Regions from separate parts of the Roseateles sp. FW301-B2 genome, predicted to be linked through region 2. Evidence: riboswitches for the same ligand, from Rfam matches in the RefSeq annotation. Region 2 holds a riboswitch; the other holds the start of a gene.
What was found. A riboswitch is a leader RNA that binds a small molecule or an ion and turns the genes downstream of it on or off. The one in region 2 is predicted to bind S-adenosylhomocysteine.
Positions count from the first base shown of each region.

Region 1: linked by a shared signal. The riboswitch ahead of metH (methionine synthase) and the one ahead of ahcY (adenosylhomocysteinase) in region 2 are both predicted to bind S-adenosylhomocysteine.

Region 1 is NZ_JBYTBE010000013.1:93,527-107,584, forward strand. Features, by position in the region: gene AC3WQY_RS11285 (general secretion pathway protein GspB) at 4-582, opposite strand; gene AC3WQY_RS11290 (ExeA family protein) at 593-2,227, opposite strand; gene AC3WQY_RS11295 (homocysteine S-methyltransferase family protein) at 2,294-3,358, shown strand; gene AC3WQY_RS11300 (substrate-binding periplasmic protein) at 3,359-4,090, opposite strand; gene AC3WQY_RS11305 (HD-GYP domain-containing protein) at 4,142-5,338, opposite strand; S-adenosyl-L-homocysteine riboswitch at 5,465-5,563, shown strand; gene metH (methionine synthase) at 5,617-8,352, shown strand; gene AC3WQY_RS11315 (glycine zipper 2TM domain-containing protein) at 8,460-8,966, shown strand; gene AC3WQY_RS11320 (phosphoglycerate mutase family protein) at 8,966-9,472, shown strand; gene AC3WQY_RS11325 (PEP-CTERM sorting domain-containing protein) at 9,561-10,094, shown strand; gene AC3WQY_RS11330 (ATP-binding protein) at 10,099-10,695, opposite strand; gene merR (mercury resistance transcriptional regulator MerR) at 11,112-11,525, opposite strand; gene AC3WQY_RS11340 (mercuric transporter MerT family protein) at 11,524-11,940, shown strand; gene merP (mercury resistance system periplasmic binding protein MerP) at 11,949-12,236, shown strand; gene AC3WQY_RS11350 (GDCCVxC domain-containing (seleno)protein) at 12,238-12,456, shown strand; gene AC3WQY_RS11355 (AAA family ATPase) at 12,423-14,058, opposite strand, start outside.
Region 2 is NZ_JBYTBE010000025.1:12,193-26,250, forward strand. Features, by position in the region: gene AC3WQY_RS16855 (chemotaxis protein CheX) at 1-390, opposite strand, end outside; gene AC3WQY_RS16860 (GGDEF domain-containing response regulator) at 494-1,510, shown strand; gene AC3WQY_RS16865 (DNA glycosylase AlkZ-like family protein) at 1,537-2,661, shown strand; gene AC3WQY_RS16870 (aldo/keto reductase) at 2,663-3,670, opposite strand; gene AC3WQY_RS16875 (AraC family transcriptional regulator) at 3,822-4,763, shown strand; gene AC3WQY_RS16880 (HAD-IIB family hydrolase) at 4,760-5,554, opposite strand; S-adenosyl-L-homocysteine riboswitch at 5,625-5,699, shown strand; gene ahcY (adenosylhomocysteinase) at 5,788-7,212, shown strand; gene AC3WQY_RS16890 (TlyA family RNA methyltransferase) at 7,223-8,017, shown strand; gene metF (methylenetetrahydrofolate reductase [NAD(P)H]) at 8,014-8,841, shown strand; gene AC3WQY_RS16900 (OmpW/AlkL family protein) at 8,981-9,595, shown strand; gene AC3WQY_RS16905 (peroxidase-related enzyme) at 9,798-10,382, shown strand; gene pepQ (Xaa-Pro dipeptidase) at 10,386-11,720, opposite strand; gene AC3WQY_RS16915 (5-formyltetrahydrofolate cyclo-ligase) at 11,755-12,327, opposite strand; gene AC3WQY_RS16920 (TfoX/Sxy family protein) at 12,422-12,787, shown strand; gene AC3WQY_RS16925 (cupin domain-containing protein) at 12,784-13,251, opposite strand; gene AC3WQY_RS16930 (DUF2917 domain-containing protein) at 13,255-13,617, opposite strand; gene AC3WQY_RS16935 (LysR family transcriptional regulator) at 13,726-14,058, shown strand, end outside.

The DNA of each region.
Region 1 (14,058 bases), on a different contig from region 2:
GCCTTAGTAGCTGATGCTGAAGCGCTGGCCCTGGAAGGCCAGCACCGCGCTGTTGAGCTTGATCTGTTCCAGCACCAGACCCGGCGCCACCGTGGCACCCTCCTGGTAGAGCTGGCCATTGATGATGAGCATGCGCTTGGCCGGCGTGTCCGAGTACATCGCGCCGCCGGTTTGCAGCGGCGGCAGCTGACGGCGCAGGGCCTCGGGCAGGGCACTCAGCGCGAGCGGCTGCGCGGGGCGTGACGCCGGCGCTGCGGCCACGGCCGGCAGGCCGGGCGGCGGCAGCCTCACCAGCTCGGGCGCGGGCAGCGGCGGTGCAGCGCGCGCAACCGCCGCCGGTGGTGCGAGCGGTGCCGGCATGGGCGCAGGCGCGGGCACGGGCGCGGGCGCCAGCCAGCGGGCGGCCAGGGCGCCCAGCAGCAGCAAGGCCAGGGCGGCGGCCGCGGCCAGCAGCCAGACCCGCTGGCGCTGGCCGGCACCGGCCTGCGCATCACCGGGTGCCGGCTGGGTGTGCACCCCGGGCACCTGGCCGCGCTCGCGCTCGGATTCGGCGCGGCGCAGGGCATCAAGAATGTAAGACATGGTCCGGGCCTTATGGCGCTGCCGCCTGGAGGCTGTCCAGGCGTGGTTCCTGGACACCCGCCGCGCGGTTGAGCTGCATCAGCGTGATGGGGCCGATCAGGCCGTCCACTTTCAGGCCCTGGGCGCGCTGGAAGGCAGCAATGCGTGCCTGCAGGGCGGCGTCGTAGCGGCTCGGGCCGTGCGGCGCGGGCTCGTCCGCCGCCTTGGCCAGTGCGGCGGCCAGCCAGCTGGCATCCTGCCCGGCGCCGAGCTTGCCGGCATAGGCCTCGGGCCAGCGCCACAGCGTGGCGAACTCGCCCTGCCATTGCCGGGCCAGCGTGCTCAGGCTCACGGTTTCGCTGCTGCCGCCGGCGCGCACGGTGGCGCTCTGCGCGCCCAGCTGCACCAGGGTCACATAGGAGGGCTGGCCGGCGCCGTCGCGCAGGGTCAGGATGGCGGGACGGTCCAGCAGGCGCAGCACGGCCAGGCCGCCCTCGCTGCGGAAACAGGCCAGCCGGGCGGACCTGAAGGCGCGGCAGGCGTCGGGCTCGTCGGGTGCCAGCGTGGTCTTCCAGGCCGGGGCCAGGTCTTGCCAGGCGGCATGCTCGCCGCGCCAGGCCAGGCTGATGCGGCCGGCCAGCGCGGGCGCCGCCGGCGCCGCTGCGGCCAGCGATGCGGCACTGGCGGCGCTGGCGGCAGGCGCCGGCCTTGGCATGGCCGGCCGTGGTTCGGGCGGCTGTGGTTGCGATGGTTGGGTGCGCAGCAGCAGCGCGCTGGCGCCGGCGGCGGCCAGGGCCAGGCCCAGCGCCCAAACCCAGCGCATGGGGCGCTGGCTCGGTGGGCTGGCCTGATCGAACACTTCGGCCGCGGCCTTGTTCAGGGTGGCACGTTTCACCTGCCGCTGGCCTTGCGCATAGGCGCCGAGCAGGGCGCGGTCGCACAGCAGGTTGATGCGCCGTGGCACGCCGCGCGCGAGCTGATGGACGCGCCGCAGCGCGGCGGCGTCAAAGGGCGAGGGGCCGGCGAGCCCCGAAACCTCGAGCCGGTGCTGCACATACTGCGCCGTCTCGGCGGCACTCAGCGCCTGCAGATGGAAGCGTGCGATCACGCGCTGCGCCAGCTGCTCCAGCGCCGGCTGCGCCACCATGCTGCGCAACTCGGGCTGGCCGATCAGGATGATCTGCAGCAGCTTGCGCTCGCTGGTCTCGAGGTTGGTGAGCAGGCGCAGCTGCTCCAGCACCTCGGCCGAGAGGTTCTGGGCCTCGTCGATGATGAGCACATTGTTCTGGCCCACCGCATGCGTCCTGAGCAGGAACTCGTTGAGCGGGTCGAGGTATTGCTTGACCGTCTCGACGTCGCCCGTCGGCGCCACATGCGGGATGTGGAATTCCTCGCACACCGTCTTCAGCAGCTCGATCACGCTGAGCTTGGGGTTGAAGATGTAGGCGACGTTGCAGCGCGGCGGGATCTGCTCCAGGAAGCAGCGGCACACGGTGGTCTTGCCGGCGCCGATCTCGCCGGTCAGCAGCACGAAGCCGCCGCCGCCGCGCAGGCCGTAGAGCAGATGCGCCAGCGCCTCGCGGTGACGCTCGCTCATGAACAGGTAGCGAGGGTCGGGCGCGATCGAGAAGGGCTCCTGGCCGAGGCCGAAGAATTTCGCGTACATGGCGGCGGCATGGTAACGGTTGGCCGGCGCTGCATGAGGTCTTGCCGGGTTTTCTACAATGCCGCCATGAACGCATCCACCTCCCAAGGCTACACGCGCGGCGCCCAGCTGCCCGAGCTTCTGCAGCAACGCATCCTCATCCTCGACGGTGCGATGGGCACGATGATCCAGCGCTACAAGCTGGGCGAGGCGGATTTCCGCGGCACGCAGTTCGCCGATCACCCCAAGGACCTGAAGGGCAACAACGACCTGCTGCCGCTCACCAAGCCCGAGGTGGTGCGCGAGATCCACGAGCAATACCTGGCGGCCGGCGCCGACATCATCGAGACCAACACCTTTGGCTCGACCTCGGTGGCGCAGGAGGACTATGGCCTGCAGGACCATGCTTACGAGATGAATGTGGCGGCGGCCCGCATCGCCCGCGAGGCCTGCGCCAAGTACAGCACGCCCGAGAAACCGCGCTTCGCAGCCGGCGCCCTGGGCCCGACACCACGCACCGCCAGCATCAGCCCGGACGTGAACGACCCGGGCGCCCGCAATGTCGATTTCGACACCCTGCGCGCCGCCTACTACGAGCAGGCCAAGGGCTTGCTCGATGGCGGCGTGGACCTGTTCCTGGTTGAAACCATCTTCGACACGCTGAACGCCAAGGCCGCCATCTTCGCGCTCGACGAACTGATGGAGGACACCGGCGAGCGCCTGCCGGTGATCGTCTCCGGCACCGTCACCGATGCCTCCGGCCGCATCCTCTCGGGCCAGACCGTCACCGCCTTCTGGCATTCGGTGCGCCATGCCAAGCCATTGGCGATCGGCCTGAACTGCGCGCTCGGCGCGACCCTGATGCGGCCCTATATCGAGGAGCTGGCCAAGGCCGCGGGCAGCACCGCGATCAGCTGCTACCCGAACGCTGGCCTGCCCAACCCGATGAGCGACACCGGCTTCGACGAGACCCCCGAGGTCACCGGCAGCCTGATGGCCGACTTCGCCAAGAGCGGCTTCCTGAACATCGCCGGCGGCTGCTGCGGCACCACGCCGGCGCATATCGCGGCGATTGCCAAGAACGTCTCGGCCTACAAGCCGCGGCCCTGCGGCGCCAAGCTGTTCAGCGGCCTGGTGCAGCAGGCGGCCTGATCAGGCCGCGCCGAAACGCTGCAGCAGGGCCTTGACGCGGCCCTCGGCGCGCAGCCGTTCGAGCGCCTGTTGCAGCCGGGCGGCCAGGGCGGGCGCGGCCCCGGCGTTGAGGGCGTAGTAGTAGGCCCCGCCGTCGCTGAGCATCAGCAGCTTGTGCGCCGCCGCGGGTTGGCCGGCCTGGCGCAGCTGCCAGGCGGCCGAGAGTTCGGTGTCATAGAAATAGTCCACACGGCCGGCCAGGAACTTCTGCACCGCGTGGCCGATGTCGGTGCTGGGATCCAGCAGCCTGGGCGGCACGCCCGAGCTGAGCAACTCGTCGATGGCGGCATCGCCGCGCACGGTGGCAATGCGGCCTTGGATCAGCTCAAGCTGCGGCGGGCGGCTGCCCGGCCGGCCGTAGAGCCAGAGCTGGCGTGGCGCCAGCGGGCCGATCCAGTGGAAGCGCGGCTCGCGCTCCGGATTGCGTGCGGTGGGAAAGATCAGCGCGTCGCGCTCCTGCTCCGCATAGCGCAGGGCGCGCTTCCAGGGCAGCAGTTCGATGCTCAGCCCCAGCTCGGCCAGGCCGGCCATCTCGCGCAGCAATTCGACCGCATAGCCGGTGCTTCGCTCGCCCTCCTGGTAGCAATAGGGCGGCCAAACCTCGGCATAGGCCCGCAAACTGCTCTCGGCATGGGCAGCGAAGCTGGCTGCGCTGCCCGCGGCCAGCCGAGCCAGCAATTGGCGACGGTTCACCGAGCCCCCCACTTGTTGCAAGCGCTGTGGAAGACCAATTGTGCCGCCCGTTCAGCTCACCTTCAGCAGCTTGTCCATGTTCACGAACAGCTTGAGTTCGTGCGGGGCCAGGCTGGCGGCGATGGCCTGGCTGGCCAGGCGGGTGTCGCGGGGCACCGGGTCGCTCAGGGGCGCGCCGCTCTTGCCCAGCAGCGCCGCGACGATGGGTTCGTTGGCGCTGTGGCCGCGTTTCACGACGATGCCCAGCTCGCCGTTGGCCAGCCGCACCAGTGAACCGGGCGGGTAGAGGCCCACGGCCTTGATCAGCGCGGCACCGGCCGGGTCGGGCTGCTGCAGCTCATCCAGGAACACCGCGCGCGCCGCGGCCGCGCCCGCCATGGCCTTGCGCGAGCGGCGCGGGCTCAGGCGCGCACCGAAGATGTCGACGCGGCGCAGCAGGCGCGCCAGCTGCTCGGCCGGCGCGCGCCCCTGCAGCGGGCCGGGGCCGGCGTCGTGGTGCAGGCGCACCGCACCCAGCCAGAGCTCGTCGCTCACGCCCAGCTTGCGCAGGAGTTCGGCGCTGCGGTCGCCATGGCCCATCAGCTCGTCGCGCTGCCGGGCGCTGAGCTTGTCTTCCTGGCCGGCCAGGCGGTCCTGTGCCACGCTCATGCTGAGGTTCATACTCAGCGCCGCCTGCGTCAGGGCGCTCTGCTCGGCCGCGCCCAGCGCCAGCTGGCGCCCCAGCAGATCGGCCAGCACCAGGCTCAGCAGGGCATGGCGCGAGCTGTAGTCCTGAAAGCCCTGGCTGGCGTCGAAGATTAAGAGCGTCAGCACCGCATCGGGATGCTGCTGCAGCCGCGCCAGTGCCGCGTCATGCAGGATCTGCAGGCGCTGCAGAAAGTCCTCGCGCTGCGGGTCGCGCAGTAGGCTGCGGGCATGCAGCTGCAGATCGGCCCAGGCGGCGGATTCGCTCAGCTCGGCGGCGCGCGTGCCGCGGTCGGGGCGAAACTGGGTCTCGGCCTTGACGATGTCGGCCAGCACCGCGCCCTGGTGCATCATGGTGTCCATCTTGTGGGCCAAGGCGCGCTGGTATTCCTTGGTCTCATGCGCATAGGCATAGGCGCCGCGCTCGATCAGCGCATGCACCAGGCCCGTGTTGGGCAGCACCTGGCCGGCCGCGAACAGCAGCTTGCCCTCCGCATCGCGCACGGCAAAGGTCAGCACCTGGCCGACGCGCAGGGCTTTGGGTGGGAGATGTATCAGGTCCAAGGTGTGGCGCTCGAAAGCCCTGGCGATGGCCAAGGGCACGCATGGTTTTCGGTTGTTGCGAGCATAAGCTTGAGTTGACCCGGCCGGCGTGGGTAGCTTCCCCGGGCTTCAGCGTAAAATCCCCGACGGTTCGAGGAGCGTTGCGACGGCTTGCCCACCCAGGCGCCGCCAGGCTCGGACCGGAGCCCGGCGCACCCGCCCGCTCAGCAACGACGCTCACCGAACCATGATTTCTTGTGGCCGCGGTGAGTTCGCGGCCCTGTCCACCGAGGCCGACAATGACCGATACCAGCACCGCCACCACCCCTCCGCCGATGAAGCTCTCGGGCCTGGAGCCGGTGCAGATCGGCGCCGGCACCCTGTTCGTCAACATCGGCGAGCGCACCAATGTCACCGGCTCCAAGGCCTTTGCTCGCCTGATCCTGAACGGCCAGTTCGAGGAGGCGCTGGCGGTGGCGCGCCAGCAGGTTGAGAACGGCGCCCAGGTGATCGACATCAATATGGACGAGGCCATGCTGGACAGCAAGGCCGCGATGGTGCGCTTCCTCAACCTGATCGCCTCCGAGCCCGAGATCGCGCGCGTGCCCATCATGATCGACTCCTCCAAGTGGGAGGTGATCGAGGCCGGCCTCAAGTGCATCCAGGGCAAGGGCATCGTCAACTCGATCTCGCTCAAGGAGGGTGAGGCCGAGTTCAAGCGCCAGGCCAAGCTGGTGCGCCGCTATGGCGCGGCCGCGGTGGTGATGGCCTTCGACGAGAAGGGTCAGGCCGACACCTTTGCGCGCAAGACCGAGATCTGCGCGCGCGCCTACAAGGTGCTGGTGGACGAGGTGGGCTTCGACCCCGAGGACATCATCTTCGACCCCAATATCTTCGCCATCGCCACCGGCATCGAGGAGCACGACAACTACGCGGTGGACTTCATCAATGCCACGCGCTGGATCAAGCAGAACCTGCCCGGCGCCAAGGTCAGCGGCGGGGTCTCGAACGTGAGCTTCAGCTTCCGCGGCAACGAGCCGGTGCGCGAGGCCATCCACACCGTGTTTCTCTACCACGCCATCCAGGCGGGCATGGACATGGGCATCGTCAACGCCGGCATGGTGGGCGTCTATGACGACCTGGAGCCGGTGCTGCGCGAGCGCGTGGAAGACGTGGTGCTGAACCGCCGGCCCGACTCCGGCGAGCGCCTCATCGAGGTGGCCGAGAGTGCCAAGGGCGCCGCCAAGGACGACTCCGCGCGCCTGGCCTGGCGCGCCGGCACGGTGGAGGAACGGCTCTCGCATGCCCTCGTGCATGGCATCACCGACTTCATCAACGAAGACACCGAGGAGGCCTACCAGGCCATCCTGGCCAAGGGCGGCCGGCCCCTGCATGTGATCGAGGGCCCGCTGATGGCGGGTATGAATATCGTCGGCGACCGCTTTGGCGCCGGCAAGATGTTCCTGCCCCAGGTGGTGAAGAGCGCGCGCGTGATGAAGAGCGCGGTGGCGCATCTGGTGCCCTATATCGAGGAGGAGAAGCGTCAGCTGGCGGCGGCCGGCGGCGATGTGAAGCCCAAGGGCAAGATCGTCATCGCCACCGTGAAGGGCGATGTGCACGACATCGGCAAGAACATCGTCACCGTGGTCCTGCAGTGCAACAACTTCGAGGTCGTGAACATGGGCGTGATGGTGCCCTGCCAGGACATCCTGGCCAAGGCCAAGGTCGAGGGCGCCGACATCATCGGCCTCTCCGGCCTGATCACGCCTAGCCTGGAAGAGATGCAGCATGTGGCGGCCGAGATGCAGCGCGACGATTACTTCCGCATGAAGAAGATCCCGCTGCTGATCGGCGGCGCCACCTGCAGCCGCGTGCACACGGCGGTGAAGATCTCGCCGCATTACGAGGGCCCGGTGGTCTATGTGCCCGATGCCTCGCGCTCGGTGGGCGTGTGCTCGGACCTGCTCTCGGACGAGCGCGCTACGCGCTTCATCGATGAGTTGAAGAGCGACTACGAGAAGGTGCGCGAGCTGCATGCCAACAAGAAGCAGACCCCGCTGGTGACGCTGGCGCAGGCGCGCGCCAACAAGACCAAGCTGGACTGGGCCAGCTACCAGCCGCCCAAGCCCAAGTTCATCGGCCGTCGCGTCTTCAAGAACTACGACCTGGCCGAGCTGGCCGCTTGCATCGACTGGGCGCCGTTCTTCCAGACCTGGGACCTGGCGGGTTCATTTCCGGCCATCCTGAAGGACGAGATTGTCGGCAGCGAGGCGCAGCGCGTCTTCAGCGACGGCAAGCGCATGCTGCAGCGCCTCATCGAGGGGCGCTGGCTGCAGGCCAGCGGCGTGATGGGCATCTACCCGGCGGCCCAGGTGAACGACGACGACATCGAGATCTACAAGGACGAGAGCCGCAGCGAGGTCTTGATGACCTGGCGCGGCCTGCGCATGCAGAGCGAACGCCCGGTGGTGGATGGCGAGCTGCGGCCAAATCGCTGCCTGGCCGACTACATCGCCGCCAAGGGCAGCGTGCCGGACTACATCGGCCTGTTCGCCGTCACCGCCGGCCTGGGGGTGGAGAAAAAGGAGGCCCAGTTCATGGCCGACCACGACGACTACTCGGCCATCATGCTGAAGGCCCTGGCCGATCGACTGGCCGAGGCCTTTGCCGAGCGCCTGCACCAGCGCGTGCGCATGGAGCTGTGGGGCTATGCGGTCGACGAGACGCTCAGCAACGAGGCCCTGATCGCCGAGCAGTACCGCGGCATCCGCCCGGCGCCGGGTTATCCGGCCTGCCCGGATCACCTGGTCAAGCGCGATCTGTTCCGCGTGCTGGTGCCCGAGGAGATCGGCATGGGCCTCACCGATGCGATGGCGATGACGCCGGCGGCCAGCGTCTCGGGCTTCTATTTCTCGCACCCCGAGGCGAGCTATTTCAATGTCGGGCGCATCGGCGCCGATCAGCTGAAGGATTGGGCGCAGCGCTGTGCCCTGGATGAGGCGGCGGCGCAGCGTGCCCTGGCGCCGCTGCTCTGATTGCTAGTGTTTGTTACAACTTCGGCCGCCGGCTTTGCCGGTGTGCGTGCGTCGGCTGGCATGCTGATGCCCCCGGCCCTTGCGGGCCATGCATGAGGAACAAGTCCATGTCCATCAAGTCCAGTCAGATCGTTGCCGGCGTGGCCGTGGCCGCGCTGATGTTGGGCGGTGCCTATGCCGTCGGCCGTTCGCAGTCGCAAGCGCAGCCGGCGCCAGATCCCGTGCTGGCGCAGGCGGCGCCCGTGGCCAAGCCTGCGGCCAAACCGGCCGCGGCCAAGACCTGCCCTGATTGCGCCACCGTCAGCGAGGTGCGCACCGAAGAACGCCAGGGCAAGGCCAGCGGCCTGGGTGTGATCGGTGGCGCGGTGGTGGGCGGCCTGCTGGGCAACCAGGTGGGCGGCGGCAGTGGCAAGAAGCTCGCCACCGTCGGCGGTGCTGTGGCCGGCGGCTATGCCGGCAACGAGATCGAGAAGCGCAGCAAGTCGCACAAGGTCTGGATCGTGCGCCTCAGCTACAAGGACGGCAGCACGCGCACGTTCGAGCGCAACCAGGATCCGCAGCTGCGCGTGGGCGATTTGGTGCTGGAGCGCGATGGCCAACTGACACGCCAGTGATGATTTGGCGTCGCCGCCTGCTGGCGCTCGGTCTCGCGGCACTGCTCGGGGCCACGGCAATGCCGGCGGCGGCCCAGCCGCTTGTCTATCTGGTGCGCCATGGCGAGAAGCTGGACCTTTCCAACGACCCCGGGCTCTCGCCGACCGGCGAAGCGAGGGCGCAGCGCCTGGCAACGATGCTGGCCGACGCCGGCCTGCGGGCCATCTACACCACTCCCTACCGGCGCACCGTCGCACATGCCGCGCCGACGGCGCAGCGCCTGGGGCTCACGCCCGTGGTGCTGCCGGCACGCGACACCGAGGCCTTGCTGGCCAGGCTGCGCGCCCATGGCAGCGGCGAGGCTGTGCTGGTGGTCGGCCACAGCAACACCCTGCCGGCGATCCTGCGTGGCCTGGGCTACCAGGCCGAGGTCACGATAGACGAGGACGAGTTCGACTGGCTTTTCGCGCTGACGCCTGGTGTGCCGGGCGGCGCCGCGCCGGCGCTGGTGCGCTTGCGCTACTGAAATCTGCCCTTCCTAGGGGTGGCAGGCCACCCTGCGCGAGCCTAGTATCCGCGGACGGGGCTGTAGCCGCCCCGGTAAGGGGCAAGCCGTGAAGCCACAGTTCCGCAACGCCGTTCTCGCAGCGTCCCTGGCAGGCCTGGTGGGCCTGGCGCCGGCGCATGCGGCCAACACCGTCACCTCCTTCGTCGATACGCTCACCGATCTGAGCCTGGGCTGGAACTGGAATGCGGCCGGCGGCACCGCCACCTACAACGGCGTGTTCTGGGATGCCGAGCTGACGGCGACCTTTGCCAACAACCAGTGGACCGTGAGTGGCTGGTACCAGCATCTGTCGGGCCCGCATGGCGAGACCCTCGAGGCACCGCATCTGCTGGCGGGTGTGTTCGCACCCTTTGGCTCGTTCTCCCAGGCCGGTGTCGATGACCACCTGGGCCTGCCGGGTCTGGCGCCCCAGCATCTGCAGGCGCACAACTGGCAGTTCGGCGCCTTCGGCTCGACCTTCACCGGGCTCTCCGTGCTGCAGGTGGCCCACCCCGTGCCCGAGCCGAGCCCGGCTGCGATGCTGATCGCGGGCCTGCTGGGCGTTGGCTTCTACCTGCGCCGGCGCGGCCTGGAGCGCTGAGCGCTCAGCCCACGCGGCCGAGGCCGCGCCGCCACTGGATCGCTTCACTCAGGTGGCCGATGGCGATATCGGCGCTGCCTTCCAGATCGGCGACGGTGCGCGCCACTCTCAGTACGCGGTGGTAGCTGCGCGCCGACCAGGCGAGGCGATTCGCCGCCTTGTGCATGAACTCGGTGGTGGCCTGATCGATGCGCGCCACGCCATCGAGTTGCCTGACACTCAGCCTGGCATTGCTGCAACCCTGGCGCGCCAGCGCCAGTTCGCGCGCCCGCGCCACCCGCGCGGCGACCACGCTGCTGGCTTCGCCCCCGCTGGCATCCGCCAGCACCTGGGCCGGCAGCACCGGCACCTCCACCAGCAGATCCAGGCGGTCGAGAAAGGGGCCGCTGAGCCGCCCCTGGTAGCGTGAGATCTGCTCGGGCGTGCAGCGGCAGCTCTGCACCAGGCTGCCGGCATGGCCGCAGGGGCAGGGGTTCATGGCCGCGATCAGCTGGAAGTCGGCGGGGAACTCCGATTGCCGCGCGGCGCGCGAGATCTGGATGTGGCCGGTCTCCATCGGTTCGCGCAAGGCCTCCAGGGCGCTGCGGCTGAATTCGGGCAACTCGTCGAGATTTATGTTTTGCGCAACACTAGCCAAGTCTCCCAATTCCCTCTATAGCTTCACTTGGCTATCGCATGACCCACAGCCACAACCAGAAGGGCACCCTTCGACCTGATGTTGTGGCTAGCACCAAAATCCCCTTCCCCCCGCCCTTCCCCTTTGGGGAAGGGAGCGCTCCCACCGGGCCGCAGGGCCCTCGGGGCAGCCGGCATTGGGGCTTTCAGCCCCACTCCGTCTGCCCTTCGGGCAAGGCTACGTGCCTTTGCACGCGTCAATGGCAAGCCCCGTACTCACCCGTTCGGTGCTCGGCCTGCGGCCTGCGCTCCGCTGCGGCTTCCGTGCGGGGTCGGGGCCTTGCCCCGACCATTGACCCGTTCCAAGTCAAGCGGCGACATAGCCAGCGCCGTACAACTCGGCTACATCGCCGTTTCATCGACGCGCATCAGCGTGTCGATGAGTGGACAGCTCACCTTGCGCTTGGTCGATGCGCACTGACGTACCAGGCTCTGAAGGGCGTCTTCCAGTGCCCGCAGCGTCTGGATGCGCTGTCGTACATCGGCCAGCTTGTGCTCGCCGATGCTGCGTGCTGCTGAGCACGCCTGACCGTCGTCAAGCGACAGAAGCGCCTGCACATCATCGAGCGAGAACCCCAGCGACTGAGAGCGTTTGATGAACCGGAGCCGCGTCAGCGCCGTCGGCGAGTAGCGCCCGATGCCACCCGTCGGACGCTCTGGGACCGCCAGCAACCCGCGGCGCTGGTAGTAGCGGACCGTCTCGACATTGACCCCCGCCGCAAGAGCGAGTTGGCCGATAGTCATCTGTTCCAACATGGGCTTGACTCCGTACTTGGGTACGTACCTAGACTACCCTCAATCGAGCTTTGAAGGAACCCGCGTGGCGCGACCTTGGACTACATCAGGCTCTGTCCTAGCCGGAGCGGCAGCGGCCATCGGCGCATCTGCGTGCTGCGCGGGCCCGCTCCTGCTGGTCGTGCTCGGTATCGGCGGCGCTTGGGGCTCTCGTCTGGTGGCCCTCGAGGCCTATCAGCCGTTCTTCATGGCCGCCGCGTTGGCGTTCTTCGGCTTTGCGTTCTATCGGCTCTACCGCAAGCAAGAGGAGTGCGCTCCCGGAGAGGCTTGCGCGGTGCCCGTGGTGCGCCGACGCCAGCGGGTCATCTTCTGGGTTGTCGCGGTCATTGCTGCTGCACTGATGGCGTTCCCGCTCTACGCTCCACTCTTCTACTGAGGTATTCCATGAACAAGTTGCTTGCCCTTCTGCTGTTGACTCTGCTGACCTCCGTTGCCGCAATGGCGGCGGGCAAGCAGACCGCGACGCTCGACGTGACCAACATGGATTGCGCCGTGTGCCCGATAACCGTTCGCAAGGCGCTTGAGAAGGTGCCCGGGGTGGAGACCGCCAAGGTGGACTTCAAGACCAAGCGTGCGGTCGTCGCCTTCGACCCCGCGAAGACCACGCCTGATGCACTAGCGAAGGCCACTGCCGATGCCGGCTTCCCCTCGTCCGTCAAGCAGGTGCAGTGAGATGCGCGACGTCGTTCTGGAGTCGACCATCACGTGCCCGGAGTGCGGCCACTCGAAGGAGGAGGTGATGCCTACCGACGCGTGCCAGTGGTTCTACGAGTGTGAGCAGTGCCATGCGGTGCTGCGCCCGAAGGCTGGCGACTGCTGCGTGTTCTGCTCGTACGGCACGAACAAGTGCCCGCCAATTCAAGCCAGCCCCACCTCCTGTTGCGCAGGCTGAGCAATCGCCGGAAGGCCTGTTGAGTTCCGGGTCGGCAGGCGGAACCCTGTGGTTCTAGCGGTTCGACGCTGCACTGCTTTCTCCAGCGCGTCGTTGTCGCAGGCCAGGAGTACGAGGTGCTTGCCGCGTGTCAGCGCCGTGTAGAGCCACTCGCGAGTCACGAGCGGCGAGTCCTCCACGACGACAACCACCGCATGCGCCGAACTGCCTTGGGCCTTGTGGCAAGTGATGGCATAGGCGAGCTCCACATCGCCTTCGGCCTCCGTTTGCAGCGAGCGAGGCTCCTCTTCACCGTCCCAGAGCACGTCGATGGTCGGACCGTCGATGGCGGTGACTACGCCCAGGAGGCCGTTGAAGAGCCCATCCTGGTAGCGGTTCGCGGTCATCACGACGGGGTCAGCCACGGCCACTGTTGCCAGAGGACCGAGGCGCCGTGTCGGTGCGCCGGCAGGTCGACTCACGAATGAGTCCGTGTCGTTGATGTCGGCGACCGTCGCCCGCTTGGCGGCAACGACCATCAACTCGCCTTGTGCGCGCAAGCGGCGTTGAGCCGTTTCGCGGCCGGCGGGCGGCACAAGGAAGACCCCTGCCGCCTCGCCGGTCCAGACATCCAGCTGCGGGACGCACCCTTGGCGAACCAGCAAGGACACCTTCGGGATGTCGCTGTCGGCCGCTTGCCGCAGCACCTTGGTCAGCCGAGCAACGCGAGAGCCTTCGGCCACAAGGTCGTGGAAGACCTTGCCGATGCCCACTGGCGGCAACTGCCCCTCGTCGCCCGCGAAGAGGACTCTCGCGCCTTCGGGCAGCAGGCCCAGCAGCGTGTGGAGACTGGGCGTGTCCAACATGCCCGCCTCGTCAATAACCAGGAGAGTGCGCGAGGTGAACGTGACATCGGACGCAGGCCGCTTGCGCTCCGGGGCGGTCTCCTGTTCGTGCTGGCGCTGCAGCATTCCGATGAGCCGTGCGATGGTGTAGGCCAGTCGAGGGCGAGCAGGTGACGAGGCGCCTCGCGACAAGGTCAGCGCTGCCTTGCCGGCGAGGGCGCCCATCACGACGTCGCCGCCGGCGAACTCCCAGGCCGTGGACAGAACCTTCATCACGGTGGTCTTGCCGACGCCGGCGCCACCTTGAAGGGCGGCCACCGGCAGCTCCAACAGATTCACCACTGCGGCGTGCTGCTCCTCGGTCAGCTGCAACCCCGTCGCGCTCTCGGCGTCATAGACCAGCGCATCCAGAGCGTTGCCCGTAGGCAGGGCGACGCTCGGTTCGCGTCTCTCGATGGCCAAGAGCGCTGCGCTGACCTGGTCTTCCAGCCATGCGGCCCCTGGCACCCTCAGCAAGGCACCAGAACGTCGCAGGAGGCCGCGCTCGTCGGCAAGGGCGAGGGTGGCGGCGGGTTCGGCGCCGCGGGCCTCCAAGAGCGCTTCAACGCGTTCTTGCGTCGCGGCAGTATCTCCATCGCTGAGAAGCTCGCGCCAGGCGCTGTTCAGCGCGCCCAGGAGGCGGCTAGGGTGGCCGTGCAGGTCGGAGCCTTCGTCGGCCGCGCGCAGCAGCCGCTGGCCGACGCGGTCGGCCAGCTTCCAATCCATCAGGCTTGCCGGC
Region 2 (14,058 bases):
CCTGGGGTAGCGCAGGCTGAAGATGGCGCGCTGCACGGCGGCGCGCAGGTCCTCGATGCCGCCCAGCTGCCAGGCATGGCGCAGCGCCGCCTGCTCCTCGGGCAGCAGCTCGCGCGTGCTGCTGCGGCGCAGAAAGGTGGGCAGCTCGGGCCGCAGCTTGTGGATGGCCTGCGCCAGGCTCAGGGCATCGGGCTCCACGCCGGGCAGATCCTCCGCCAGCAGCACGCCCGCCAGATCCTTGTGCTGGGCCAGCGTGCTGAGCGCATCGCGCGCGCTGCGCGGCAAGGCCAGCAGGCCCACCTCGGCGCAGAAATCCGCCAGCAGCTGGTATTGCGCCGGGTCGTGCTCGAGCAGCAAGACCTTGGCCTCGAGATGGGTGGTGTCTGTCATGGCCCGGTTTTCCCAACAGGCGAACGGCAAGCCGCCTTATCCCATCACATATCGTCAGCTTCGCGGCCATACTTGAGGCCTCCGCAGTAGCACCCGGCGCCCCATGCTCCCCAGCAGCCCCTCCCCGCTCACCATCCTGGTGATCGACGATCAGAGCGCCTCGCGCGTGGCGGTGGTGGCCGAGCTGGACCGCGCCGGGCATCGCGCCCTCGAGGCCGACAGCGCCGACTGGGGGCTGGAGCTGTTCAAGCGCTACCGACCCGACCTGGTGCTGCTGGACGTGGAGATGCCCGCACACGACGGCTACTGGACGGCGCAGCAGATCCGCGCCGCCGAGCCGGGCGGCTGGACCCCCATCATCTTTCTCTCGCAACGCGACCAGGACCAGGACGTCTGGCGCGGCATCGAGGCCGGCGGCGACGATTACCTCGTGAAGCCGGTCTCGCCGATGATTCTGCACGCCAAGCTGCGCGCCATGCAGCGCCTGCTGGGCATGCGCCAGCGCCTGGTGCAGCTCTCCGACGAATTGCGCAGCGCCAACGCGCAGCTGCACGAGCTCTCCAACGCCGATGCCCTCACCGGCCTGATGAACCGGCGCGCCCTCGACGAGCGCCTGCACCAATGCATCGCCCAGGCGCGCCGCGATGGCCTGCCGCTCACCCTGGTGCTGTGCGATGTCGACTATTTCAAGCGCTACAACGACAGCCTGGGCCATGTGGAGGGCGATGCCTGCCTGAAGCGCGTGGCCGCGCTCTTGCGCGAGGCCTGCCGCCGCCCCAGCGACTGCGTGGGCCGCTACGGCGGCGAGGAGTTCGCGCTGATCCTGCCCAACACGCCGCGTTCCGGCGCGATGACCTATGCGCGCGCCCTGATACGCACCATGGCGCTGGCCGGCATCCCGCACCCGGACTCCGACATCGCCCCGCACATTACCGTCTCGGGCGGCATCACCACCTGCGTGGCCGATGCCAGCACCACCGCCGAGGGCCTGCTGCTGCGCGCCGACGATGCGCTCTACAACGCCAAGGCGCATGGCCGCAACCGCTTCTTCAGCTACGAGATGCAGATGGACACGCTGGAGCAGCGCCAACCGGCGTCCGCCAGACCGCTGGACAAATAAACAGTTGTTTGCGATGCTCGCGGCCGATGAGTACGCCCGCAGCCCCCCCCGCCCCCAGCCTTGAGGAACTGCGCCGCTACGCGATCGCGCGCAGCCTCTTCAAGCCGACCACCTTGCCCACCGCAATCCGCAAGCTCGGCTTCGTGCAGGCCGACCCGATGCGCGCACCGGCGCGCGCCCAGGACCTGATCCTGCGCCATCGCGTCAAGGACTACCGCGCCGGCGATCTGGAGCGCCGCTACACCCGGCTGGCAGTCGAGGAAGACTGCTTCGTCAACTACGGCTTCCTGCCCAGGCAACACCTGGCCCTGCTGCATCCGCGCGAGCCCAGGCGCAGCTGGGACGCCAAGACCCGCGCCCAGGCCGAGCAGCTGCTGGCGGTGGTGCGCGAGCGCGGCCCCACCCATCCCAAGCAGCTGCTGGAGGAATTCAGCCACCATGGCCGCATGCCCGGCTACTGGGGCGGCGAGCTGAACGTCAGCACCCAGCTGCTCGACGGCCTGCATTACCGCAGCCAGCTGCGCGTCAAGCGGCGCGACGCCGGCACGCGCGTCTACGAGGCGGTGCAGCACCCCGAAGCCGAACAGAGCCCGGCCGCGCGCCAGGCCCGCGCCGAGGCGCTGCTGGACATGGTGGTGGCGCTGTATGCGCCGCTGCCCGCGCCCAGCCTTGGCTACCTGACCTCGCTGCTGGGCTATGGCGCGCCGCAGCTGCGCGCCGAGACCCGCCAGGCCTGCCAGCGCGCCAAGGCGCGCTATGCCCATGCGCAGATCGACGGCCGCACCTGGTTCTGGCCCGCTGACGAGAACCCGCGCTCCAAGCGCCACCGGCTCGACACCCAGCTGCGCATGCTGGCGCCCTTCGACCCGGTGGTGTGGGATCGCCGCCGCTTCCAGCTGCTGTGGGGCTGGGAATACAAGTTCGAGGCCTACACGCCCGCGCCCAAGCGCAAGATGGGCCATTACGCCCTGCCCCTGCTATGGGGCGACGCGATGCTGGGCTGGGCCAATCTGCGGCTTGAAAAAGACGGCCGGCTCCAGCATGAGCTGGGCTTCGTGCATGGCCGGCCCAAGGGCGCGGCCTTCAAGCTGGCGTTGGAGGAGGAGCTGCAGCGCGTCAGCGAATTCCTGGGCCTGGACTCACCAGCCTAACTCAGGCATTCAGCGCCGCCATCGCCGCCTCCGGATAGCGGCTGCCGGCCACCGGATGCGCGGCCAGCAGGCCCGCCAGCTGCTCGCGCAGCGCGGCGCCGATGTGCACCTGGGCCGCGGCGGCGTTCTCGGCCAGGCGGCTGACGCTGCGCGTGCCGGGGATGGGTACGATGTCGGGCCCCTGGTCCAGCAGCCAGGCCAGCGCCAGCTGCGCCGGGCTCAGCCCCTCGCCCTGCGCCAGCGCACCGAGGGCATCCGCCAGCGCCAGATTGGCGGCCAGCTGCTCGGCCTGGAAGCGCGGATTGGCACGCCGCCAGTCGCCCGCCGGCAACTGCTCGGCGCTGCGGATCGCGCCGGTGAGGAAGCCGCGCCCCAGCGGGCTGTAGGGCACCAGGGCAATGCCCAGCTCGCGGCAGGTGGGCAGGATCTCGGCCTCGACGTCGCGCGTCCAGAGCGAGTACTCGGTCTGCAGCGCGGCGATCGGGTGTACCGCATGGGCGCGCCTGAGCGTGGCCGCCGAGGCCTCGGACAGGCCCAGATGCCGCACCTTGCCGGCGCGCACCAGCTCGGCCATCGCGCCCACCGTCTCCTCGATCGGCACGCTGCGATCCACCCGATGCTGGTAGTAGAGATCGATCTGCTCCACGCCCAGGCGCTGCAGGCTGGCGTCGCAGGCCTCGTGCACATAGGCCGGGCTGCCGTCGATGCGCAGCAGCCGGCCATCGGCGGCGCGCACATTGCCGAACTTGGTGGCCAGCACCACCTCCTCGCGGCGCTCGGCCAGCAGGCGCGCCAGCAGGCGCTCGTTGGCGCCCACGCCATACATATCGGCGGTGTCGAGGAAGTTCAGCCCGATGTCCAGCGCCCGATGCAACACCGCGAGCGACTGCTGCTCGTCCGCCGGGCCGTAGAAGTCCGACATGCCCATGCAGCCCAGCCCCAGGGCCGAAACCTCGGGGCCCTGGGCGCCCAGCCGGCGGCGTGGCATCGTCAATTCTTGCTTGCTCATGCTGTTCTCTTTCCTTGGTTTGTTGACCCCTCGCAGCATAGGAACGAGGGCACGCCGAGCCCAGCGCAAAGCTCGCCCATGCTTGCCCAAAACTCCGAATCCGCCGCGCCGGCCGCCTCACCCCTGGCAGCAGGCTTGCACAATCCGCCCCATGGCCGAAGCCCCACACCCCCAAGACACCGCCGAGCTGGAGCGCCTGCGCCAACGCGCGCTGGCCCTGGCCCTGCGCCACGCCCCCGCCGATGGCCTGCACGACACCGCCCTGCCCGGCCTAGCCCTGATACGCGCCAGTGCCACCGCCCAGGCCCTGCCGGCCGTCTATGCGCCCGGCCTGGTGCTGGTGCTGCAGGGCCGCAAGCAGGCCCAGCTGGGCGCGCAGACATTGCGTTATGACCCGCTGCACTGCCTGCTGGTCTCGATGACCATGCTGCCGCTCGGCCAGATCACCGAGGCCAGCCCCGCCCAGCCCTATCTGTGCCTGCGCCTGAGCAGCAGCACGCAGATGCTGGCCGATCTGCTGCTGCAGTGCGGCCCGGCCGCCCCAGCCCCCTCGCCCGCGCGCGCCGCCGCGCCGGTGGGGCTGAACCTGAGCCCCGTCACCACGCCGCTGCTGGACGCCGCGCTACGCCTGCTGCAGCTGCTGGACACGCCGCAGGACCAGGCCATGCTGGGGCCGATGCTGCAGCGCGAGATCTTCTACCGCGTGCTCACCGGCCCGCTGGGCGCTCAGCTGCGCGCGCTGGCCAGCGGCGACAGCAGCACCCAGCGCGTCGCGCGCGCCGTCGACGCGCTCACGCAGCGCTATGCCGAGCCGCTGCGCATCGAGGAGCTGGCCACGCTGGCGCATATGAGCCCTTCCAGCCTGCACCAGCATTTCAAGCAGCTCACCAGCCTCTCGCCCCTGCAATACCAGAAGCAGCTGCGCCTGCAGCAGGCGCGCCGCCTGATGCTGGCCGAGGGTCTGGACGCCGCCGCGGCCGCGCACCAGGTGGGCTATGAAAGCCCCTCGCAGTTCAGCCGTGAATACCGGCGCCTGTTCGGCACGCCGCCGCGCAGCGATATGGCGCAGTGGCGCGGAGCGGCTGCCGCCTAAGCCCCTGCGGCGCGCGCCGCCAGCAGCGCCGCCGCCGCCTCGGCGAAGCCCGTGCCGCGCTCGGCGGCCGTCACATAGGCCGGCAGGCTGCGCAGCTGCGGCACAAAGCGCGCGATGTTCGCCACCCCCACGCTGAGCGGGATGGACGCAAACATCTGCTCATCATTGCTGGAGTCGCCCACATACAACCAGTCGGCCGGCACGAAGGCCTCGCCCAGCAGGCCCTGCACCGCCCAGTCGGCCGCCGTGCGCTTGCTGTGCGCACCGATCCAGCCATTGATGTGGATGGAGCTGACGGTGGCCTGCAGGCCATGCGCGCGCATCACCGCGCAGACGGCATCGATCTGCGCCGCGTCCAGCTGCGCGAACTCGCTGTGGTCCACCGCGATGTCGGTGAGGCGGCCGGCGCTGTCCTCGGCCAGCGTGGCGCCCGGCACGCGCGCCAGCACGTCGGCGGCGCAGCGCTGCAGGCGCGCGAAGTTTTCACGGCGGGTCGCCTCGTCCTGGCAATAAAAACTGCGGCGCAACCGGCCGCCCTGGTTCTGCAGCATCACCGCACCGTTCTCGGCCACGATGGCGCGCACCGGCCAGGCCAGCGCGAAGGGCTCGCTCCAGCCGGCCGGGCGCCCGGTGATCGCGATCACCGGCAGCCCGGCGGCGGCCAGATCGTGCAAGGCTTGCAAGGCGGCCGGCGCGATGGCGCCCTCGGCGGTGAGGGTGTCGTCGATATCGGTGAGCACACCGCGCAGGCGGCCGAGAGCCGCGGGCGGGCAGGAGGCAAGAGGCAGCATGGGCGCCGATTGTGCCCATTCCCCATGCCTGTTCGAGCGAACGAGCTGCGCGATGCGTTTAGAATCCGTGGCTTCCGAGGAGCGTTGCAACCTCTTGCTTAGAGGCCAGGCTCGGAGACTTTCTTTGCAACCGCGCTCACCCGCTGACGTCCTGCGTGGGTGATCGTTGTCTTTTCAGACCCTCCCTCATGGCGCCAGCGGCTTCGACGTTTTGTCATTGAAGGAGCCCGCTGATGAATGCCGCTGCCACCACCACCGAATACAAGATTGCCGACCTGTCGCTGGCCGACTGGGGTCGCAAGGAACTGAACATCGCCGAGAGCGAGATGCCCGCGCTGATGGCGATCCGCCGCGAGTACGCCACCAGCCAGCCCCTCAAGGGCGCGCGCATCACCGGCTCGCTGCACATGACGATCCAGACCGGCGTGCTGGTCGAGACCCTGCAGGCCCTGGGTGCCGAAGTGCGCTGGGCCTCGTGCAATATCTTCTCCACGCAAGACCATGCCGCCGCCGCCCTGGTGGCCCGCGGCACGCCGGTGTTCGCCTACAAGGGCGAGACCCTGGAAGACTACTGGGACTACACGCACCGCATCTTTGAATTCGGTGCGGCCGGCACGCCGGGCGAGGGCCCCAACATGATCCTGGACGACGGCGGCGATGCCACGCTGCTGATGCACCTGGGCCAGAAGGCCGAGAAGGATCTCTCCGTGCTGGCCAACCCGGGCAGCGAGGAAGAACGCATCCTGTTCGCCGCCATCAAGGCCAAGATCGCCCAGGACCCGAGCTGGTACACCCGCAAGAGCGCCGAGATCATCGGCGTGACCGAGGAGACCACCACCGGCGTGCACCGCCTGAAGGAAATGTCGGCCAAGGGCTCGCTGCTGTTCCGCGCCATCAACGTCAACGACTCGGTCACCAAGAGCAAGTTCGACAATCTCTACGGCTGCCGCGAATCGCTGGTGGACGGCATCAAGCGCGCCACCGACGTGATGATCGCCGGCAAGATCGCCGTGATCGCCGGCTATGGCGATGTGGGCAAGGGCTCGGCCCAGGCGATGCGCGCGCTGTCGGCGCAGGTCTGGGTCACCGAGATCGACCCGATCTGCGCGCTGCAGGCGGCGATGGAAGGCTTCCGCGTCGTGACGATGGAATACGCCGCCGACAAGGCCGACATCTTCGTCACCACCACCGGCAACAAGGGCGTGATCCGCCATGAGCACATGGCCGCGATGAAGCACAACGCCATCGTCTGCAATATCGGCCACTTCGACAACGAGATCGACATCGCCTCGATCGAGAAGTACGAGTGGGAAGAGATCAAGCCGCAGGTCGATCATGTGATCTTCCCGGACGGCAAGCGCATCATCCTCTTGGCCAAGGGCCGCCTGGTGAACCTGGGCTGCGGCACCGGCCACCCGAGCTATGTGATGTCGTCCTCGTTCGCCAACCAGACGATCGCGCAGATCGAGCTGTTCGCGCACAAGGACGCCTACGACATCGGCAAGGTCTATGTGCTGCCCAAGCACCTGGACGAGAAGGTGGCGCGCCTGCAGCTGACCACGCTGAACGCCCAGCTGAGCGAGCTCAGCGATGAGCAGGCGGCCTATATCGGCGTTCCCAAGCAGGGCCCGTACAAGCCCGACACCTACCGCTACTGAGCGGCGAGCGATGCGCGCAGACCAGTTGTTGGTCGCCAAGGGCCTGGCGCCCACGCGTTCGGCCGCGCAGCGGCTGATCAGCGCGGCCGCGGCCGAGTGGCGCTCGGCCAAGGGCTGGTCGGCCATTCGCAAGGCGGGCGAGGAGCTGCCGGAGTTCGCCGAGCTCCGCATCAGCGATGACGCGGAGCTGCGCTATGTCTCGCGCGGCGGGCTCAAGCTCGAGGGCGCGCTGGCGCACACAGGCCTGACGGTCGCCGGGCTGACGGTGCTGGACATGGGCCAGAGCACCGGCGGCTTCAGCGATTGCCTGCTGAAGGCGGGTGCCGCGCGTGTGGTGGGCGTGGACGTGGGCCATGGCCAGCTGCATGCCGCGCTGGCGGCCAACCCGCGTATCTGCGCGCTGGAAGGCCTGCATGTGCGCGAGCTGGCGGGCTCGGCGCTGCGCGAGCAGGCCCCGCCCGAGGGCTTTGCGCTCATCGTCGGCGACCTGAGCTTCATCTCCATGCTCGGCGCCCTGCCCCAGCTGGCGCCCTGGCTGGCGCCCGGGGGTCAGGTCTTGCTGCTGATCAAGCCGCAGTTCGAGCTGGGCCCCAAGGCCCTGGCGCGCGGCGGCCTGGTGAAGGACGCCAAGCAGTACCCGCTGCTGGAGGCGCGCGCCCGCGAGGCCGCCGCCGCCCTGGACTGGCAGGTACGCGACTACTTTGAAAGCCCCATCACCGGTGGTGATGGCAACAAGGAATTCTTCCTGTGGGCCGAAGGTCCGCAGGCAGCGAAGACGAACGCAGCAAAGGAACACACACCATGACAGCGGTGAGTTTCGAATTCTTCCCGCCCAACACCCCCGTGGGGGCGGAGAAGCTCAAGACCGTGGTGCAGGAGCTGAGCGTGCTGAAGCCGCAGTACTTCAGCGTCACCTACGGCGCCGGCGGCTCCACGCGCGAGAAGACCCTGGCCACCGTGAGCGAGATCGCGGCGATGGGCTATGAGGCCGCGCCGCATCTCTCCTGCGTGGGTTCCACGCGCGAGAACATCGCCGAGATTTTGGCCACCTACCGCGCGCAGAACATCCGCCGCGTGGTGGCGCTGCGCGGCGACCTGCCCAGCGGCACCGCCACCGCGGGCGAGTTCCGCTATGCGGCCGAGCTGGTGCGCTTCATCCGCGAAACGCAGGGGGCGGACTGGAAGATCGAGGTGGCTGCCTATCCCGAGTACCACCCGCAGCAGCGCTATGCCGCCCGCGACCTGCAGCACTTCGCCGACAAGATGCGTGCCGGCGCCGACGAGGCCATCACCCAGTTCTTCTTCAACCCCGACGCCTACTTCAACTTCGTGGACGAGGTGCGCAAGCTGGGCGTGGATGCCCCCATCGTGCCGGGCATCATGCCCTTCCACAACTACGCGCGCATCGCCCAGTTCGCGGCGCGCGACGGCATCGAGATCCCGCGCTGGGTGGCGCTGAAGATGGAGGGCTATATGGACGACGCCGCCTCCATCCGCGCCTTTGGGCTGGACGTGATGACGCGCGTGTGTGAACGCCTGATCGCCGATGGCGTGCCGGGCATCCACTTCTATACGCTCAACCAGTCGGCGCTGACGCTGGAGTTGTGCAAACGCCTCGGTCTCGGCTGAGTTTCTTGAGGCAACGCAAAACCACCAAGCCCTCATGACGAGGGCTTTTTTGCACTTGCGTCAGATCAAGGGTTAACCCGATCGATCTGCGTCCAATGGCTTCATCGGGATTGGTCCCGGCAAACAAGGAGTTATTGGAATGATGGGAAAGATTGCAAGCACCTTCGCCGCTGTTGCCCTCGCCGCCGCCAGCTTTGCTGCTCAGGCGCAGGCTGAAGGCCCCTGGCTGGTGCGCGCCCGCGTCGTCAACATCGACTCGGCCAACAAGGACACGACCGGCCTGGGTCTGACGATCAACAACAAGGCCATCCCCGAGGTGGACATCAGCTACTTCTTCTCGCCCAATATCGCGGCCGAGCTGATCCTGACCTATCCGCAAAAGCACACCCTGAAGGCCGGCGGCGCCGAAATCGGTTCGCTCAAGCACCTGCCGCCCACGCTGAGCCTGCAGTACCACTTCGCCCCCGCTGCCAGCTTCCGTCCCTATGTGGGCGTGGGCCTGAACTACACCAACTTCTCGTCGGTGAAATTCGCCCCCGCGGTCGAGACCGCCCTGCATCCCAGCATCAAGCACAACAGCTTCGGCCTCTCGGCCCAGATCGGTGCCGACATCGAGCTGTCCAAGAACCTGTACCTGAACGTGGACGTGAAGAAGGTGCAGATCGGCACCAAGGTCTACTCCAGCGGCACCGAAGTCGGCAAGTTCAAGGTCGACCCGCTGCTGGTGGGCGTGGGCCTGGGCATGCGCTTCTGATCAAGCGCGTCGCCTGACGACAAGGCCGCCGGCCCGCAAGGGCCTGGCGGCTTTTTTCATGTCGGCTCCAGGCCGGGTGGGGGCTGGCGATGCTGCGTGGCGTCGCCTTGGTGTAGCGTCACGGTACTTCGTACATCGCCATGCCTTGCTTGTCACAACGCAGCCGGTGAGTTCCTCTCCCCGCCCTCGCCCAGGAGCCTCCATGTCCACCGCTACGCCATTCAAGATCAGCCGTTTCCCAGTCCCTGAGATCAAGGATCTGCCCGAAGACATTCGCACGCGCATCCTCGCCGTCCAGGAGAAGTCCGGCTTCGTGCCGAACGTTTTCCTCGTTCTCGCGCACCGGCCGGATGAGTTCCGCGCGTTCTTTGCCTATCACGACGCCTTGATGGAGAAGAAGGGCAACTTGACCAAGGCCGAGCGCGAAATGATCGTGGTGGCCACGAGCAACGCGAACCAGTGCCAATACTGCGTGGTCGCACACGGTGCCATCCTGCGCATCCGGGCCAAGAATCCGCTGGTCGCTGACCAAGTCGCCATCAACTACCGCAAGGCCGACATCACGCCGCGCCAGAAGGTCATGCTGGACTTCGCGATGAAGGTGTCTGCCGAAGCGTACGCCGTGGGCGACGACGACTTCGAGACACTGCAGCGCCATGGTTTCGACATGGCTGACGCGTGGGACATCGCCGGCATTGCCGCCTTTTTCGGCATGTCCAACCGCATGGCCAACGTCACGAGCATGCGCCCCAATGACGAGTTCTATTCCCTGGGGCGCGGCGCTTGATGCTCAGCCCAGCGCCGCGAACGCATCCCTTGTCAGGTTCTCCGGCGGCGCACCCGCGGCGCGGCACACCACATCGTCCTCGATGCGCACGCCGCCATACCGGCTCAGGTGCTCCACCAGGCCCCAGTTCACCGCGCCCGCGTGCGGGCCGGCGCGCAGGGCCTTGAGCAGGGTGGGTATGAAGTAGAGCCCGGGCTCGATCGTCACCGCCATGCCGGGCTGCAGCGTGCGCGTCAGGCGCAGATAGGGGTGGCCCTCGGGTTTGGGCGCCAGCGCGCCGGTGGCGTCGGCCATGAAGCCGCCCACATCGTGCACCTGCAGGCCCAGCAGATGGCCGATGCCATGCGGCATGAAGGTGGAGGTGATGCGCTCGGCCAGCATGGCCTCCTCGCTCATCGCCTTCACGATGCCCAGGGTCTTCAGGATGCTGGCGATGCGCGCATGAGTGCTGAGGTGGATGTCGCGATAGTCCACGCCAGCGCGCACCTCGCCCACCAGGGCCAGCTGGGCGGACTCCATCGCCGCCAGCAAGGCATCGAAATCTGCATCACCGGCACTCCAGCTGCGCGTGATGTCGGCCGCGTAGCCGGCCACCTGGGCGCCGGCGTCGATCAGCAGCGAGCGCGACTGCGTCGGCGGGGTCAGGTCTTGATACTGATAGTGCAGCACCGCGCCATGCTCGTTGAGCGCGACGATATTGCCGTAGGGCAGGTCGCGATCGGTATGGCCGCAGGCCGCCAGGTAGGAGGCATGGATCTGCGCTTCGGAAGCGCCGGCCAGAAAGGCCTGGCGCGCCGCCACATGGGCGCGCACCGCCCGCGTCGAGGCCGCCCGCATCTGCGTCAGTTCGTACTCGGTCTTGCAGCCGCGCGCGTAGTGCAGCAGGTTCAGCAGGGCGGCCGGGTTGTTGGGCACCAGGCCCTCCAGCGCGGCATCCGCCTCGCCGATGATGGCCAGGCGGCCGGCGGCCGCCAGCTGCAGGGGCAGGTGCTGGCGCGCCTCGTCCGGCGTGCTGATGATGCGGATCTCGAAATGCTCGACCCAGAAGCCGCTGGGCGCCGACGGCGGTACATGCCAGTAGTCGTCGGGCTGGTAGTAGACCAGCAAGGGCTTCTGCTGCCCCGGGCGTATCAGCAGCCAGCTGTTGGGGTGCTGGGTCAGCGGCAGCCAATGCTTGAAATGCGGATTGGGCGCAAACAGATAGGGCCGGTCGTCCAGGAAGGCGTATTTCTCAATGCCGGAGGCGATCAGCAGGGCATCGAAACCGCAGCGCGCCAGCGCGTCTTCGGCGCGCTGCTGCAGGCTGGCGAGGTGGTGGGCGTAGGCGGCACTGTTCATCACCGCATTCTCTCAGCCCGGCCGCCCGCCGGCCTCAACCGTCCTTGTCCCACACCACCCCCTCCTCGGTGAGCATGGCGTCCAGCGGCATGTCGTGCGGCTCGGCCTTCAGCAGGGGCAGAAAACCATGCGCATAGCCCACGCCGGCGGTGGCGGGGCGCGGCTGCAGGCTGGCGAGGGTGCGGTCCATGAAGCCACCGCCATAGCCCAGGCGCAGGCCGCAGGGCCCGTAGCCCACGCAGGGCACCACCAGCAGCTGCGGCTCGAACACCTCGGTGTCCTTGGGCTTGGGAATGCCGTAGGCGTCTTCCTCCATCGGGCAGCCCGGGTACCAGACATGGAAGCGCAGCGTGCCATGCTCCTTGTCCACCACCGGCAGGCCGATGCGCCGCACCGGGTTGGCCTCGGCCCAGCGGTACAACGCCGGCAACGGGTCGAACTCGCCCTTGATGGGCCAGTAAGCGCCGATGGTCAGCTCGCGCCGCCGCACCAGCCAGACGCGCAGCACGCGCTGCAGCTCCTCGGCCAGCTCCAGCCGCCCCGGCAGGGCCAAGCGGTCGGCAATCAGTTTGTGGCGCAGGGCGGCACGGTCATTGGCTACATCCACGCGAGAGTCTCCCAAGGCTGGCTGCCATGATTGTGCGCGAGGGTCAGGTCTTGTGACTTGCGGGTTTGCCTAAGCCACCACCTATAGTTGCGCCATGTCCAAGGAACTGCTGGCCCACAGCCTGGAATTGCTGGCGCCCCTGGGTGCGCTGCGCAGCCGCCGCATGTTCGGCGGCTATGGCATTTATGCGGACGAGATCTTCATCGCCATCATTGCCTTCGAGCAGCTCTGGCTGAAGGCCGATGCCGAGACCATCCCGGCCTTCCAGCAGGCCGGCTGCGCGCCCTTCCGCTACGACAAGCAGGGCCAGGTCATGACGATGGCCTATTACGCGGCGCCGGAAGAGGCGATGGAATCGCCCGCGCTGATGCAGCCCTGGGCACGCCTGGCCTTGGCGGCGGCGCTGCGCGCCCGCGCGGCGAAGGGCAGCAAACCGGCGCCGCGCCGCGGCAAGGCTTAGGGCCGCTCGACGCGCAGCTGATCGAAGTCCACCAGCGCCTCTTCGGCGCCATTCATGTAGAGCCGCTTGCGCTGGCGCGGGTAGTCGCAGACATCCTGCTCCAGGTTCGTTCTGGCGGCGATGAACACCAGCGGCTCCGCCCCCGTGTTCACCAGGGTATGAGCCGCGCCGTTCTTCGCGAAGCCGAGAAAGTCCCCCGCCTCGACGGCATGGGCCTGCTCGTCGATGATGGCCGTGCCCCGCCCCGACAGGATGTAGAAGCACTGCTCCTCATAGAGATGGCGGTGGTACTCGGCAGCCTCGCGGCCGGGCGCCAGCGTCATCACATGAAAACCCAGCGCCGTCATGCCGGTGGCGCCGCCCAGCGACTTGGCGACGCGCACCGCGTTGGCGTTCAGCAGATGGGTCTTGGCTTGACCCGCCATGGCGGCAATGTCCGCCGCCTTCAACAGCGGGCCGGCCATGGTTCAGGCCGCCGCCAGGGCCGAGCTGGCCGGGCGCGCCGCGCGCTTGGCCTTCAGCTGGCTCCAGGCTTCCGGGCAGGCCAGCGGCGGCACCAGCAGCTGGAAGCGCGCGCTGGGCCAGGATTCCAGCACCACCTGCTCGCCGGAGCCGAGGATGATGGCCTCGCCGGCGGCCAGCCAGACGTCCTGGGCCGGCCGGTCGGCACGGCCGCTGCGGGTCAGCCAGACGCGACCCTCCAGCACGCGCAACTCGCGTGCGCCCGGCCCGATCGGCAGGCTCAGGGCCTGGCCCTGGCCCAGCTCCCAGGCGGTGCCGGCATAGGCGGGGTGGAATGCATCGATTGATGAGCGTTGAGCCAAAGACATGGTGTCCTCCTGATCCGCCCGCCGCACTCGGCGGGCATGGGGCAATACTAGGGACTACCCGGAATCCGGTCCAATGAGTTGCACGCCCCGGATTGATACCATTCGCGCATGAATAACGCGCCGCGCCATCGCCCCCTCGCCATCGGCCCCCTGCGCGCCTTCGAGGCGGTGGCCAGGCTGCTCAGCTTCCGCGCGGCGGCAGAGGAGCTGCATCTCACGCAATCGGCCATCAGCCGCCAGATCCGCAGCCTGGAGGACGAGATCGGCTGCACCCTGTTCCTGCGCGGCACCCGCCATGTCGAGCTGAGCACCGACGGCGCGCTGCTGCGCACCCAGGTGGTGAGCATGATCGAGCGCCTGGACGCCACGGTGCGGCAGATCCGCCAGTCGCGCGGGCGCCGCGTCGTCAACGTCACCACCTTCGCCTCCTTCGCCTCGCTG